DNA from 4 places in the Streptomyces sp. NPDC005483 genome. Region 2 is predicted to be linked to each of the others. Evidence: riboswitches for the same ligand, from Rfam matches in the RefSeq annotation. Region 2 holds a riboswitch; each other region holds the start of a gene.

Region 1 (3,950 bases), on a different contig from region 2:
GCAGTTCGGCGCCCAGTTTCCGCCGGCGCACCGCGGGGCCGTGCTGCATGGCGCTACTCCTTACTCCTTACGAGCCGCCCAAATACGGTCTCGCGTCGCAGAGTTCACCGCTTCGAGCGACAGATATATGCACATCTCGGTGGATCGGCACCCGTCACAGGCCCGGTGATGGCACTCTGGCGATGAACCACCAGTCCGGGACCGTACTCGAACCATCCGCACCGTGTCGGACTCCGGTCCTGTCGGAAAGGGACGACGTCGCCATGGCAGACCACCTGGAAGCATCCGTCACTCTGCCGAGCGAACCCGCCTCGGTCTCCGCGGCCCGCACCTACGTCCTGAGCACACTCGCGGAGTGGGGGCTGCCGCCCACCACGGACGCCGCCGAGACCGTCCGGCTCATCGTCTCCGAACTCGCCACCAACGCCGTACAGCACACCTTCGGGCAGTCACCCACCTTCACGGTGGACATCGAGCTGGACCGCGACGAACAACTGCGCATCGGGGTCACCGACAGCCATCCCCGCTTCCCCAAGCGGCTGCCGGCCGCGGTCCAGCAGGACAACGGGCGGGGGATGGTGATCATCCGCTGGCTCGCCGCCGAGTACGGCGGCCGACTGAGAGTCATGCCCACCCGGGAAGGCGGTAAGACCGTCTCCATCGAACTCCCGTGGGCGGTGCCGGCCGAGCCGGTCACAGCGGCGGGGCAGCAGGAGCCGTGAGAGGCGTCAGACCGGCCGCGGGCGGCCCGGGGCGCCGAAGGGGTCAGCGAAGGCGCGCGGACGGTTCTCGGGGTGATGTTCCTGGCCGGGCCGTGGCTCGCGGGATCACCTCGCGCCTCGCCGACGCAGGCGTGGAGTGCGACTGCGCCGCCTTCCGTTCCTCGGCGAGTCCCGCCCGCCGGACCAGCCGGGGGAGCAGGCCCCACAGGCCCAGGCACACGAGCAGGGTCGCCGCGCCCGCGGCCACTCCGCCGGCCCGGCCCGTCGTCACGTCCACCACGAGCAGCACCGATCCCGTGAACGCGAGCACCAGAACCCCCATGCCGACCGTCGCGAGCCGGGAGGAGACCTGCACGATCCGGGCCTTGGCGCCGCGCTGGAAGAGCGAGCGGTGCAGGGCCGCCGGTGCGGTGAACAGGGCCGCCGCGACGACCGCCAGCAGCAGCGTGGTGACGTACGTGGCGCGCTGGAAGGTGTCGAGGGACGGGAAGCGCTGGGTGAAGGCCAGGGTCAGCAGAAAGGCGAAGAGTATCTGCACCCCGGTCTGGGTCACGCGCAGTTCCTGGAGCAGCTCGCCGAAGTTGCGGTCGGCGCGCTCCAGCGGGGTCTCGTTGCGGGCGGTGCACGGGCGGTGGTCGGCCATGGCGTCACGGGTAACCATCTGGGCCCGTGTCACGCGTCCCGGGAGACCCGAGGGGGCGGTGGCAGGTCAGGTCGCCGCCGCCCCCTCGGGACGTCACTTGACCCGGCCGTACCAGACGCTCTTCGTCCAGATCTTCTGCAGCCTCACCACGTCCCCGGTCTTCGGGGCGTGCCAGATCTTTCCCTTCCCGGCGTAGATGCCGACGTGGTAGACGTTCGAACCCGAGTGGAAGAACACCAGGTCGCCGGCCTTGCGGCTGCCCGCGCCGATGTGGCGGGTCTTGTTGTACTGCTGGGCCGCCGTGCGCGGGAGCTTCTTGCCCGCCTTCTTGAACGAGTACAGCGTGAGCCCTGAGCAGTCGAAGCGGCGGGGCCCGGTGGCGCCGTACTTGTACGGCGAACCCTTCTTGGAGGCCGCTACCTTGAGCGCCTGCGTCGCCGGTGTCGAGGCGGCGGCGTCGGCTGCGACGCCCGGGATCACGACGGAGCCGCCCACAGCGGCGATGGCGAAGGCCGAGGCCGTACCGGCTCGGACCATCAGCGACGGGACACGATTGAGCGCAGTCATGCGCAACCCTTCGTCAGCCGCCTGTGAAGGATGACCTGTCGGATTCGGGCTGGCGAAGTTGCCCGGCCGCTGACGCGGCTTCACCCCAAGGGATGCTCGGCCCGGTCATGACGTGACCGTTCCGGCGACCCGTCGTGCTTGGGTCCTCCACTCCTGCCGATCCACTCCTGTCGACCGGTCATCCGGGCGGCGGCAGGACTCGGCGTCCGCCCGGATCGCCCCGCCGCTGCGGCGGGGGCTTGTCGTCAGTCAGGGATCTTGGCGCACGGATGTCCCAAAAACCCAATGGAACCGGGGGTTTGTGTTGTTACTCACCACTCACCCGTTCGGGTGGACACCTGAGCGCTCGAAGGGGCGTCCAGGGGTCCGCAGCCTCCTCGACCAGCACAGAAACTCCTCATTCCCCTCCTGAACCACGCGCGTTGCGCAACCTGGACGGTCGCGAAAAAGGAGCCGCGCCTCCTGCAAACGGCGGTACGTCTTTTGGTCCGTTTCAACCGCGCCCCGGACGCACCGCCAGACCCGTGGAACGTCCGGAAACACTGCCGGTGCGTCAGTCGCCGGGCTCGGGCGGCACGGTGACCCTGGCCGTACGCCGCTCTCCGTCCAGGACCCGCAGGGCCCGTGCCAGCGTCGCGGCGTGCAGTTCACGCTCACCCCGGCCGTGCATCAGCACCAGCGCGTCGCGCAGCTCGGCCGCCCTGCTCACCAGTGCCTGCGCCGCGCGCAGTCCGCCGTAGGTGTCCTCGTGCCGGGCCGGGTTGATCCGGCCCAGCAGGTCGACCACGTCGAGATAACGGTCGATCAGCTCGCCCTCGGCGCGGGTCAGCGCGGGCAGCGGTGGCAGGTCCGGCACCATCGAGGCCTCACCTCGCGCCCGGAGCGGTGCGCGCGGACTTGCGGCTCGGGACGATCGCGTCCGCCAGGCCGTAGTCCAGGGCGCCCTGCGCGTCCAGGATCTTGTCCCGCTCGATGTCTGCGCTCACCTGCTCGGGACTGCGCCCGGTGTGCCGGACCAGCATCTCCTCCAGGCAGCCCCGCACCCGGATCAACTCCGCGGCCTGGATGGCCAGATCGCTGGCCTGTCCCTGCACGGGCTCGCTCAGCCCGGGCTGGTGGATCACCACCCGGGCACCCGGCAGCACGGACCGCTTGCCCGGGGTGCCCGCCGCCAGCAGCACCGCCGCGGAGGAGCCGGCCTGCCCGAGACACGTCGTCTCCACGTCGCAACTGACGTACTGCATCGTGTCGTAGATCGCCGACATCGCGCTGAACGAGCCGCCGGGGGAGTTGATGTACAGCGCGATGTCCCGGTCCGGGTCCTGGTACTCGAGGTACATGAACTGCGCCATCAGGTCGTTCGCCGAGGTGTCGTCGATCTGCGTCCCGAGGAAGACGATCCGCTCCTCCAGCAGCTTGGAGTACGGATCCATCGTCTTCTGCCCGAAGCTCGTGCGCTCGTGGAACTCGGGCAGGACGTAACGGGCGGTCGGTCGGGTCATGGCGTACCCCTCCTCGTTGCGGACAGCTGTCTGTAAAAAATGTACAGGACGTACGTGGCGTTCGATAGGAGCGGATTTTAACGATCAAGCTAAATGCCCAGGTCGGAGGGGATTTATGGCTCACCGTGGGGGCTCGTGTCTCACATTCCTGTCACCGTTTGACGGTTCTTTGGCGGGAGCGTTGTCGCCGTTGCATTCGGCGATTAGCCAGTGGTCCTCCCTACGGCAACCCTGATCTGCGCGTTTGTCGCGACTCGCTGCGGTATGAGCGTCCGTCAGTGGGTGTGGACGGCCCGGCCCTTAACTGTCGTGCGTCAGTTGACCAACTGGATCGGACCTGACGCACGGCCAGGTGATCGAGGTACTGGTGGCGGAGCTGGTGTATTGACGGATCTCGCCGGTGTCTTGTTGGGGGCTTCGGCGATCAGCGGCGTTGTCGCGTCCGGCCGGTGGCAGCAAAGCGTCTCCACATGGGTGCTCAGCCTCCGCCGCGAGCTTCTCGACCGCACCCTCATC
Region 2 (3,950 bases):
CCCGCACGAGCTGGCCAACCCGTCCCGCCGCGCCGCCAAGGAGCTCTCCCGGGAGCTGTTCCCGGCGGACTCGCGCATGTCGCGCCCGCGCCAGGGCACCGGGGAGACCGTCGAGAACATCGACTCCGCGGCCGTACGCGCCTTCTACGAGAAGCACGTGCGGCCCGCCACCGCGACCGCCGTGGTCGTCGGCGACCTCACCGACATCGACCTGGACGCGCTGCTCGCCGACACCCTGGGCTCCTGGACCGGCTCCACGGCTCAGCCGCGCCCGGTACCGCCGGTGACCGCCGACGACACCGGCCGGGTCGTCATCGTGGACCGCCCCGGCGCCGTCCAGACGCAGCTGCTGATCGGCCGCGTCGGCGCCGACCGGCACGCACGCGTGTGGCCCGCGCAGGTGCTCGGCACGTACTGCCTCGGCGGCACCCTCACCTCCCGCCTGGACCGCGTCCTGCGCGAGGAGAAGGGCTACACCTACGGCGTACGGTCGTTCGGCCAGGTCCTCAGGTCCGCCCCGGACGGCTCGGGCGCCGCGATGCTCGCCATCAGCGGCTCGGTCGACACCCCGAACACCGGTCCCGCGCTGGACGACCTGTGGAAGGTGCTGCGCACGCTCGCCGAGGGCGGACTCACCGACGCCGAACGGGACGTCGCCGTACAGAACCTCGTCGGTGTGGCGCCGCTCAAGTACGAGACCGCGGCGGCCGTCGCGAGCACACTGGCCGACCAGGTCGAGCAGCACCTGCCCGACGACTACCAGGCGACCCTGTACCAGCAACTCGCCGCGACCGGCACCGTCGAGGCCACCGCCGCGGTCGTGAACGCCTTCCCGGTGGACCGGCTGGTGACGATCCTGGTCGGTGACGCGGCCGCCATCAAGGAGCCCGTCGAGGCCCTCGGCATCGGCGAAGTCAAGGTCGTGACGGCCGAGTAGACGAACCCTGACTCGAAGGGGCCCTGGTGACACGAGTGTCGCCAGGGCCCCTTCGACACCCAGATCTCTTAGATGTCCGAATTGGGCAGGAGGTTGCCTGTCTGCCCTGTGGGATGCGCTACAAACACCCCGATCGGTTTGGGGATTGAAAGTGGCCCCGCTTAGCGTCCTCTGGGCTGTCCGTCAGGCACCGAGCCGCGCCCGCGGCACCGGACAGTCATCGCCGAGTCCCCGCATGGCGCGAGCCAGGGGAGCCGGGGACCCACCAAGTCCCTGGGGTGAATCGGACGCCCGCGCACCGCGAGGGGGTCCGTAGGAGACCTTCCTGCTCCGAACCCGTCAGCTAACCCGGTAGGCGAGAAGGAAGGAAAGGACCAGCCACCACATGGCGTTCACCTGCGCCACCGGGAAGCACCGTCGTCCCAGCCGCATCAAGCGCACCACCGCCCGCGCGGCAGGCGTCGCGGCCCTCGCCACCACCGGCGTCATCGGCACCCTCGCCGCCCCGGCGCTCGCCGCCGACAACTCCGTCGAGCAGACCGGCCTGATGCCGGTCGTCAGCGTCGGCGACTCCCTCGCGGACCAGCTCGACGCCCAGGCCGAGGCCCAGGCGCAGGCCGCCGCGCAGAAGAAGGCGGCGGCGGAGGCCAAGCGCAAGGCCGAGGCGCGCGCCAAGGAGATACGCGAGGCCAAGGAGCGCGCCGCCCGCGAGGCCGAGCGCAAGCGCCTCAACGCCTTCGTCGCCCCGATCTCCGGCTCCTACATCTCCACCGGCTACAAGAGCGGCGGCTCCCTGTGGTCGTCCGGCAGCCACACCGGTGTCGACTTCCACGCCGCCAGCGGCACCTCCGTGCACGCGGTCGGCCGCGGCACCGTCGTCGAGGCCGGCTGGGGCGGGGCGTACGGCAACAACATCGTGATCAGGATGGCCGACGGCACGTACACCCAGTACGGCCACCTGTCGTCCATCGGCGTCTCGGTCGGCCAGTCGGTCACCCCCGGCCAGCAGATCGGGCTGTCCGGCGCGACCGGCAACACCACCGGGCCGCACCTGCACTTCGAGGCGCGCACCACCCCCGAGTACGGCTCGGACATCGACCCCGTCGCGTACCTGCGCTCGCACGGCGTGAACGTCTGACGACCCACCGCGCGATCCTGGCGAGGCCCCGGCTCTTCCGAGCCGGGGTTTCGTCGTTTCCAGCGCCCCGTTGTCCAAAAAATATCCCTGGATTCCGGTCCGCCGTCGGAAATTCCCGCTCATTGCAATAGAGTCACTGAACACACGTCAATCGGCGACGTTTCACGGGGATTAAGACGGAGGTCGGACATGCGTATTCCGGCGCACTCGGTATGCACGGCGATCCGCGACGACATCGTCGCCGGTGTCCACGAGCGCGGGAGCCGGCTCACCGAGGAACTGCTCGCCCGCCGCTACGGGGTCTCCCGCGTCCCGGTCCGCGAGGCCCTGCGCACCCTGGAGGCCGAGGGCTTCGTGGTGACGCGGCGGCACGCGGGCGCGTGCGTGGCCGAACCGACCGAGCAGGAGGGCGCCGACCTCCTGGAGATGCGCATGCTCCTGGAACCGCTCGGCGCCTCCCGGGCCGCCCAGCGGCGCACCGAGGCCCATCTGAAGGTGCTGCGCGGCCTGGTCAGGCTGGGCCAGGAGCGTGCCAGGCGGGGCAACAGCGACGATCTGCGCTCCTTGGGGGGCTGGTTCCACGAGACGCTCGCGCAAGCCTCCGGCAGCCCGGCGCTGACCTCGATGCTGACCCAGCTGCGGCACAAGATCGCGTGGATGTACGTCGTGGACGCGCCCGCCGACCCCGTGGAGTCCTGGGTCGAGCACGGCGCGATCGTGGACGCGGTGGCACGCGGGGACGGCGAGCGCGCGCGGGCGATCACGGCGCTGCACACCGAGCGCTCGGGCGCGGTGCACCGGCTGCGGTTCGTTTCCGGGCAGGACCGCGCGGACCGTGTGAGGACCTCGCAACATCCTGTAAACGTGACGGGTGTGCGGCATTAACACGGGCACCGTATACAAAGAGGGAGTAATTCGCGGGGGACTATTTCTGCTGCCCGCGGAAGGGAAATGCGAAGGGCCCGCCCGATAATTCGGACGAGCCCTTCGATGCTTTTCAGGGCACCTTTGCTCAGACGGTCTCGGGAAGCTCCTCGAGACCCTCGGCGACCAGCTTCGCGAGCCGGTCGAGGGCCGCGTCCGCGCCCTCGGCGTCGGAGGCGAGGACGATCTCCTCGCCGCCCTGCGCGCCCAGGCCGAGAACGGCCAGCATGGAGGCCGCGTTGACGGGGTTGCCGTCGGCCTTGGCGATCGTCACCGGGATACCTGCGGCCGTGGTGGCCCGGACGAAGATGGAAGCGGGGCGGGCGTGGAGGCCCTCGGCCCAGCCGACGTTGACGCGGCGCTCAGCCATGTGATGCTGCCCTTCGGTGTTCAGGGTTGTCTAGACCAGTTTCCCACACGTGAAGCGTCTCCGGAACGGACCTGGAGTCCCTCCGGGGTGAGACGTCGGACCGCGGCCTCGGCCCGACTTCCGTCCTTGCGCGTTCTCGCGCGTTCTCCACAGACTGCCTCGCGCCGTTGTCGTACGCGAGCCGTACTCTGGGGCCCATGCAGAGCGCGTCGGACCGGCACGAGTACCCCGCCCACTGGGAGGCCGACGTGGTGCTGCGCGACGGCGGCACCGCGCGCATCAGGCCCATCACCGTCGACGACGCCGATCGCCTGGTCAGCTTCTACGAGCAGGTCTCGGACGAGTCGAAGTACTACCGCTTCTTCGCGCCCTACCCTCGCCTGTCCGCCAAGGACGTCCACCGCTTCACGCACCACGACTTTGTGGACCGGGTGGGGCTCGCCGCCACGGTCGGCGGCGAGTTCATCGCCACCGTACGCTACGACCGCATCGGAGCCGACGGGATGGCCGCCTCCGCCCCCGCCGACGAGGCCGAGGTCGCCTTCCTCGTCCAGGACGCCCACCAGGGGCGCGGCGTGGCC
Region 3 (3,950 bases), on a different contig from region 2:
CAGAGGGTGACCTCGGCGGCCGCGGACTCGGCGCCGCGCACATCGAGTTGGGCGGGGTGCCGCTGCCAGAAGTCCCGCAGGCCGAAGGCGAGTCCGCCGCTCGCGCCGCCGGCGTATCCGAAGCCGGCCGCGCACTGTCCGGCCGCGGCCGGGATCCAGCCGTAGCCCGCCGTGGTGCGCTTGCGGATCTGGTAGCCGTCGGCGGTCGGCTGGGTGAGCGTGTAGTCGCCCCATCGCGGGATGTACGCCAGCCGGCTCGCCACCCGGGTGTCCCAGGTGGCGGTGTCCGGCAGCCGTTCGCCGGCGATCTGCGCGGCCCGCACCGCCGCGCCCGGGTCGCGCCGCAGCCCCGTGACTCCCTGGACGGCCTCGCTGAACAGGCCGCCGCCCGAGTCGGCGAACCGCACGTGGCGGTCGTAGGGCTGATCGCTCAGCGGCACGGTGAAGCGGACGCCGAGTCCGCGCAGGAAGTCACCCTGGTCGGAGCCGGGCCGCTGCTCGCCGTCCCAGACGAAGGTGTGCACCAGGCGGAAGGATTCCGCACCGGCGAAGAAGGCGAACCGCAGCACGAACGGCAGCCAGGCCCTGCCGCCGTGCCGGTGCCGCCCTTCGACCCGGATCACGGCACGGACGGGGCCGTCCTGCTCGACCGTGATCTTCTCGATCCGGCCCGCGAAGCTGTCGAGGTCCGCGCCCTCGCGCACGGAGTCCTGGCGCAGGGCCACCAGCCGTCCGTCGCGCGCGATCTCGGTCGTGCCGCGCCGGATGCCGCGTACGACGGTGTCGGAGCCCTTGGCCCCGAAGACGGCGGTGATCACGCCGGTCGACACCTCGATCCGGCCGCCGACGCCCCGGCCGACGGTGACCCGGTGGGCGGGCTCGGCCGGACTGCCCGCGCTCAGCAGATAGCCGTCGGCCCGCGGTGCGTCGGGGGCGATCGCGTGCGCGGTCCACTTCACCGAGCCGTCGGGCCAGTAGGCGGTGGGCCAGCTCTGGACCGGGACCTCGTCGCCGCCGGTGGTGGCGAGCCGGAACCGCTGCTCCGGGCGGTGGGTGCCGCGCGCCCACGGCACGCCCCAGGTGGCACCGGCGTGGGCGTCGGGCGGAGAGCCCTCCAGCCAGTGGAGCTCGGTGTCGTCGTCGTCGCCGGCCGCCGCGGCGGCGGTACGGGACTGGGCCCAGGAGAACTGGGTGAGGGCGGCCGCGGCTGCGGCGCCCTTGAAGACGGTGCGTCGGTCGACGCCGGACACGGTGACCTCCGAAGGTCGTAGAAAGCGCTTACGCGGCAACGGAGTTCACTCTGTCTCCACCCTCCCCTCCCTGTCGACGCCCTGAGCCCCCTCGCCACAAGAACGCAATGAAGTGATCATGAAGGGGCACACACTCACGCGTGGGAGTCGCTGACGAAACACCGAAGGCCGGACCCGGGGATCGGGGTCCGGCCTTCGGTGGCACAGGGGGGCGTCAGCCGACGGCGACACCCTTCGAGCGGAGGTAGGCGACCGGGTCCACGTCGGAGCCGTAGTCCGGCGTGGTGCGGATCTCGAAGTGCAGGTGCGGGCCGGTCACATTGCCGGTCGCGCCGGAGAGGCCGATCTGCTGACCCTCGGTCACGGTCTGACCGGCCGAGACGGAGAGCTGGGACAGGTGGGCGTACTGCGCGTAGTAGCCGTCGTTCAGCTTGATGACGACCTGGTTGCCGTAGGCGCCGCCCCAGCCCGCGGAGACGACCGTGCCCGCGGCCACGGCCTTGAGCGAGGTGCCGGTCGGGACGACGAAGTCGACGCCGGTGTGGTAGCCGCTGGACCACATGCTGCCCGCGACGCGGTAGCCCGTTCCGATGGTGGCGCCGCTGACCGGGAGGGTGTAGCCGCTGGAGCTGCTGGTCGTGTCGGAGCTCTGGGTGGCAGCCGTTGAATTCGAGGACGACTTCTTCGACTCCGCCTTCTCGGCCTTCGCCGAGGACGCCGAGGAGGAGGACCCGGTCTTCGCCGTGCTCGCCTTTGCCTTCTTGTCGATCGAGAGCTTCAGGCCCGGGTGGATCAGCGACGGGTCGTCGCCGATGGCCGCACGGTTGTCGGCGTAGAGCCTCTTCCAGCCACCCCTGACGTTCTGTTCATCGGCGATCTTCGAAAGATAGTCGCCGACCCGCACCGAATAGGTGCGCACCGTCGAGGTCTTCGCGGTGCTCTTCTCGGCAGCGGTCTTTTCGGCGGACTTCTGCGAGACCGGAATCGACTGAACGGCCTTTTCCGAAACGGACTGCGGGGTGGCGGCGTGAGCGCCGGTGGCGCCTATGAACGGCAGCGCGAGCGCGGCGCCTCCGGTTCCGGCGACGGCGATCGAGCGGGTGAAACGCTGGGACTTCGGACGGCGGTGCTTACCCTTCGCGGGCATGGCGAATTCCTCTCCGGCGCCTGCGAGGTGAGCTGTCGGGTGCGGGCTGGAGATGCCCGGCCGCGCCGAGACGCGGCTATACCCCAAGCCGTTCCGGAGACCGGAACAGGCGGTGATACCTGTGGGTCCCCCGCTCCTGCCGTGCACGGGTGAGTGAGTGTGGGGAATCCGTTCGGCGGCAGGATTGGGCGTCCGACCGGATCGGTGGCGAACGTAAACGAGCAAGACACAAAGGGACAAGTGAGAGGTTGCCCGGATATGCGTTTCCCTTGATCCCGAATGCGAATTACCGGTCACCCTGCGTGAATCGAGCACCCTCCACCCGCCCAAATCCCCTTGAGCGGCCTGCGAATTACGTGAACATGACGGGCGACGCACCGTCACGGATATGACGCTCCTCACGTCACGAATTCACAGGAACCCTCATCCCGGGCGGAGCTGGAAGGAGGCCATCAATTCGGACAGAAGCCCTATATGTGACGCAGTCGGATAACCGTCGCATCAAGGTCTCCACGCAAACCGGTACGGAGCCCGTGATGCAGCAATACGACCCCCCGGTGAACTTCGCCCGTTTCGGGGCATTCGTACGACGCCGCCGGGTCGAGCCCCCGCAGCCGCAGCGAGGGGACGGGCTCGCCGTACTTCTGTGCCTGAAGCCAGGCGAGGACGACGGTCTCGCCCCCGAGCACGTACTGCACCGCGCTCAGTCCGCCCCGCGGAGGCCGCAGCCGGTAGAGGTCGCCGCGCTGCACCAGGGGCCGGATCTCCTTGTAGAGACCCACCCACCGCCCGGCTTCGGCGAGCTCCTCATCGGTCCACTCCGAGAGGTCCCCACCCACTCCGAGCACTCCGGCCATCGCGCTCACGAACCGGAACCGCAGAGAGCTCACCCGTCCGTTGAGCTGGGTGTTGGGACTGTCGGTGACCCAGGCCGCCATCACGCGCGCGGGGTGGATCTGACTGAAGCCGTGCTGGATGGCGAGCCGGTCGAGGGGGTCGGTGTTGTCCGAGGTCCACACCTGGTCGGTACGGCCGAGCACCCCGAGGTCGATCCGGCCGCCACCCCCCGAGCAGGACTCGAAGGCCACGCCCGGGTGAGCCTCCCGCAACCGGTCCAGCAGGGCGTAGAAGCCGCGCACATGGTCGACCCACAGGCGCTGCGGGTAGGGCTCGCCGGGCCAGCCCGCGTCCGTGAAGCAGCGGTTGAAGTCCCACTTCACATAGTCGATCGGGGCCGAGGAGAGCAGGGTGTCGAGCTGCTCCCACAGATACTCCTGAACATCCTCGCGTGCGAGGTTCAGTACGAGTTGATTGCGGAACTCCGTCCGCTTTCGTCCCGCTTGGTACTGCACCCAGTCCGGGTGGGCACGGTACAGCTCGCTGTCCGGGTTGATCATCTCCGGCTCGACCCAGATGCCGAACTGCATGCCGAGCGCGCGCACGGAGTCACCGAGCGGCTTGAGGCCGGAGGGGAAGCGGTCGGGGTTGGGCGCCCAGTCGCCGAGCCCGGCCCGGTCACTGGTGCGGGCGCCGAACCAGCCGTCGTCGACCAC
Region 4 (3,950 bases), on a different contig from region 2:
CTCCTGGGGCGGCTTCGACTCCCTCCGGATCGCGGCCCTCGCTCCCGAGCCGCTCAAGGCGGTCGTCACCGTCTGCTCCACCGACGACCGCTATGACAACGACGCGCACTACATGGGAGGTTCCGTCCTCGCGGTGGACATGCACGCGTGGGCGGCGCGGATGCTCGCCTTCGCCTCCCGGCCGCCGGATCCCCTGCATGTCGGCGACGCCTGGCGCGGGATGTGGCTCGAACGCCTCGACGCGGTCGAGCCGTTCGTCCACACCTGGCTCGGACACCAGACCCGCGACGACTACTGGCGCCAGGGGGGCGTTCTCGAGGACCCCGGCGCGATCGGCGCGGCCGTCCTCGCGGTGGGCGGCTGGCACGACCCGTACCGCGACACCGTCCTCCGGCTAGTCGAGCACCTGCCGGCCGACCGCGTACGGGGGCTGATCGGCCCCTGGTCCCACCAGTACCCGGACCGCGGCCTGCCGCCCGGCCCGGCGATCGGCTTCCTCCAGGAGACGCTGCGCTGGTGGGACCAGCACCTGAAGGGCGTCGACACCGGCGTCATGCGGGAACCCCTCCTGAGGGCCTACGTCAGCGACTCCCACCCCCCGGCCACGGCCTACGAGACCCTGCCCGGCCGCTGGGTCGGCGAGCCGGCCTGGCCCTCCCCGAACGTGACGACGGTGTCGTACGGCCTGCAGGGCGCCCCCGTCCTGGTCCGTTCCCCGCAGCACACGGGGGTGGACGCCGGCCGCTTCCGCCCCGTCGGGAACGACGCCGACCTGCCGCCGGACCAGCGGGAGGAGGACGCCCGCTCGGGCTGCTTCGAGTTCGCGGTGGGCGAGGAGACGTGGGTCCTCGGACGGCCACGGGTGCGGCTCAGGGTGACCTCGGAGGTGTCGCGCGGGCAGGTCGTCGCGCGGCTCTGCGATGTCGCCCCGGACGGCTCGTCGACCCTGGTCACGCGCGGAGTGCTGAACCTCTCGGCCCGTCATGGGCGGGACCGTGTGGTGCCCTGGGAGCCGGGGGCCACGCAGGAGGTGGCCTTCGAGCTGAACGGCGTCGGGCACGCCTTCCCGCCCGGCCACCGCATCCGGCTCGCCGTGTCCTCCGCGTACTGGCCGTGGATCTGGCCGCAGCCCGGGTCGCAGGCGGGATTCACGCTGGAGCCGGCGGGCAGCTTCCTCGAACTGCCGGTACGCGCGCGTGAAGTGGACCCGGCCATCGCCTTCGAGGAGCCGGAGCAGTCCGCGCCGCTGGGGGCCGCCCGCGGCGTAGCCGCTGATGGATGGAGCCCCGCCACCCTGGACGAACCCCGCCCGGAGCGGCTGGTGGTCCGTGACGTGGCCAAGGGTGAGTGGCGTCTGGAGGTCGACCCCCGGTGCGGCGGCACGCGCGTGTACCCCGACGGCCTGGAGTTCACCGAGGACGCGCTGGAGACCTACACGATCGACGAGCAGGACCCGCTGTCCGCGCGCACCCGCTCGGACTGGTCGATCCGGCTGCACCGCCCCGAGCTCGCCTGGGACGTGACCGTCCGGACCCGCTCGGAGATCACCTGCGACGGGACGGACTTCCACACCTCCGACGAGGTCGTCTGCACCGACGGCGGCGAGGTGGTCTTCCACCGGACGTGGGAGCAACGGATCCCACGGGCGGCCGGTTGAACACGAGTTGAGCCTTCGTGGGCGTTTTACCCCTCTTGTGCTCGACTGTGATGTGGCCCACTCGCGCGGGCGGATCGGCATGGATGCGGAATCTGTCGATCCGCCTTTTCCCGTGCCCGAGTTGAGGCTTGGCGAACGCAAAGGATCAAGTGCCTCAAATGCCTCTTACCATGGTCAATAGGCACGGCATGTGAATTCGCCACTTGTTCCGGACATGTGCTCTCGCATACGTTCCCGGCCTGTCGGGCGGACGCCGAATCCTGCCACCGCCCGCAACACCCACCGAGAACCACGGCAGGAGCGGGGGAACCAGGTAAGTCGCCGGACCGGTCGTCTTCGGACATACCGGTACGGCTCGGGGTGAAGTCGCGCCTTTCGTCGGCGCGGCCGGGCAGCTCCCGCCCGAACCCGACAGCTCACCTCGCAGGCGACGGAGAGGAATTCGCATGTCTGCTGCCGCTCAGCACCGCCGTCCCCGCATCAGCCGTCTCGCCCGCAAGCTCGCCGTCGCCGGCACCGGAGCCGCCGTCCTCGCACTGCCGCTCATCGGGGCGACCACCGCGTCCGCGGCCACCCCGACCGTGCAGACCGCGACCACGCTCGGCTACTCCAACACCCTCGACGGCTGGATCCGGGCCTCCCTCGCCGTCATGGCGGAGCACGGCATTCCCGGCTCCTACGACGGCATCTACCGCAACGTCATCCGCGAGTCCTCCGGCAACCCCTACGCCATCAACCTCTGGGACTCCAACGCGGCCGCCGGCACGCCCTCCAAGGGTCTGCTCCAGGTGATCGACCCGACCTTCAACGCGTACCACGTGGCCAACACCTCGTGGGACCCGTACGACCCGGTCGCGAACATCACCGCGGCCTGCAACTACGCGGCGCAGCGGTACGGGTCCATCGACAACGTGTTCAGCGCGTACTAGGCCGTATCAGCCCCGCGGAAACAGTCTTTCGAGGACGACGGCGATACCGTCGTCCTCGTTCGACAGCGTCACCTCGTCGGCCACGGCCTTGAGTTCGGGGTGGGCGTTGGCCATCGCCACGCCGCGGGCAGCCCAGTCGAACATGGGGATGTCGTTGGGCATGTCCCCGAAGGCGATCGTCACCTCGGGCCCCAGGCCCAGGTGTTCGGCGGCCAGCGCGAGGCCGGTCGCCTTGGTGATGCCGCATGGCTGGAGTTCGACGGTCCCGGGCCCCGACATCGTGACCGTCGCCAGTGAGCTCACCACCGAGCGCGCCGTGACCGCCAACTCGTCGTCGGACAGGTAGGGGTGGCGCAGCAGCACCTTGCTGATCGGCTCGCGCCACAGGTGGTCGCGCCGGCCGACCCGAACGGCGGGCAGGGTGGGATGAGGCATCAGATAGCCCGGCTCGATGAGTGTCAGCCCGTCGACTCCGTCCTGGTCCACGGCCGCGTACACCTGCCCGACCTCGGCCTCGATCTTGCCGAGCGCGGTCTCCGCCAGCTCCCGGTCCAGGGTCACCGACCAGAGCAGACGGTCCGCGCCGGCGTCGTACACCTGCGCGCCCTGTCCGCACACCGCGAGCCCCGTGCTGCCGAGCTCGTCGAGGAGCGGCCGCACTCTGGGTGCCGGCCGCCCCGTCACGACGAGATGCCGGGCCCCGCTCGCCGCCACCCGCGCGAGCGCGGCCAACGACCGGTCGGAGAGCGTGTCGTCGGCGCGGAGCAGCGTGCCGTCCAGGTCGGTGGCGATGAGTGAATATGCGGGGGAGGCGGCCATGATCAGAGAATACGGATGGTTGGCCCCTGCGACTCGACGCGAACCGGACGGCTGCTGCTTTCACATCCGTTGACGGCAGTTCCGGTTCAGGGGCGAGGCGGTACCGAACGGGTTTGATCGGCGAACCGGGCCGGCGTACCCCGAACACCCCGGCGGACTGCGGACCTTCAGGACGGCGCCGACACGATCCATCGTCCGACGAGGTCCGGCCCAGGTGTTTTTCGGCCGCGCGTCCCGCGCAGCGGTCACGCCCAGGACCGCACCACCAGGTCGAGCTGATGCCGTCGAGACTCCGGCCCCCGAACCCGCCGACCCTGGACGGACGATCTGCCGACGACCCCACGGCCCGGCGACCTCCCCGCGCGTCCCGCGCAGCGGTCACGCCGAGGACCGCACCACCAGTTCGGTCGGGAGGATCACTCCCGCCGTGTCCTCGCCCGCGATCTGGGCGAGGAGCATGCGGACCATCTCGGCGCTGATGCGGTCGAAGGGCTGGCGCATGGTGGTGAGGGCGGGGGCGATGGCGGTGGCCGCCGGGGAGTCGT

The links. Region 2 has a riboswitch for cyclic di-AMP ahead of ABZT06_RS03910 (M23 family metallopeptidase). Riboswitches for the same ligand answer to the same signal wherever they lie in the genome.
Region 1: another riboswitch for cyclic di-AMP. It lies ahead of ABZT06_RS44010 (C40 family peptidase); the one in region 2 lies ahead of ABZT06_RS03910 (M23 family metallopeptidase).
Region 3: another riboswitch for cyclic di-AMP. It lies ahead of ABZT06_RS00910 (M23 family metallopeptidase); the one in region 2 lies ahead of ABZT06_RS03910 (M23 family metallopeptidase).
Region 4: another riboswitch for cyclic di-AMP. It lies ahead of ABZT06_RS29800 (transglycosylase SLT domain-containing protein); the one in region 2 lies ahead of ABZT06_RS03910 (M23 family metallopeptidase).

What each region holds. Positions count from the first base shown of each region.
Region 1 is NZ_JBEXEA010000044.1:55,408-59,357, forward strand. Features, by position in the region: gene ABZT06_RS43995 (helix-turn-helix transcriptional regulator) at 1-49, opposite strand, end outside; gene ABZT06_RS44000 (ATP-binding protein) at 264-722, shown strand; gene ABZT06_RS44005 (DUF6328 family protein) at 766-1,365, opposite strand; gene ABZT06_RS44010 (C40 family peptidase) at 1,459-1,932, opposite strand; cyclic di-AMP (ydaO/yuaA leader) riboswitch at 1,936-2,147, opposite strand; gene ABZT06_RS44015 (hypothetical protein) at 2,486-2,791, opposite strand; gene ABZT06_RS44020 (ATP-dependent Clp protease proteolytic subunit) at 2,799-3,434, opposite strand; gene ABZT06_RS44025 (hypothetical protein) at 3,819-3,950, shown strand, end outside.
Region 2 is NZ_JBEXEA010000002.1:127,697-131,646, forward strand. Features, by position in the region: gene ABZT06_RS03905 (pitrilysin family protein) at 1-937, shown strand, start outside; cyclic di-AMP (ydaO/yuaA leader) riboswitch at 1,149-1,309, shown strand; gene ABZT06_RS03910 (M23 family metallopeptidase) at 1,323-2,075, shown strand; gene ABZT06_RS03915 (GntR family transcriptional regulator) at 2,265-2,960, shown strand; gene ABZT06_RS03920 (HPr family phosphocarrier protein) at 3,088-3,369, opposite strand; gene ABZT06_RS03925 (GNAT family N-acetyltransferase) at 3,567-3,950, shown strand, end outside.
Region 3 is NZ_JBEXEA010000001.1:201,960-205,909, reverse strand. Features, by position in the region: gene ABZT06_RS00915 (Tat pathway signal sequence domain protein) at 1-1,250, opposite strand, end outside; gene ABZT06_RS00910 (M23 family metallopeptidase) at 1,465-2,397, opposite strand; cyclic di-AMP (ydaO/yuaA leader) riboswitch at 2,402-2,559, opposite strand; gene ABZT06_RS00905 (alpha-galactosidase) at 2,868-3,950, opposite strand, start outside.
Region 4 is NZ_JBEXEA010000017.1:63,810-67,759, forward strand. Features, by position in the region: gene ABZT06_RS29795 (CocE/NonD family hydrolase) at 1-1,657, shown strand, start outside; cyclic di-AMP (ydaO/yuaA leader) riboswitch at 1,928-2,100, shown strand; gene ABZT06_RS29800 (transglycosylase SLT domain-containing protein) at 2,104-2,586, shown strand; gene ABZT06_RS29805 (HAD family hydrolase) at 2,593-3,405, opposite strand; gene ABZT06_RS29810 (LacI family DNA-binding transcriptional regulator) at 3,784-3,950, opposite strand, start outside.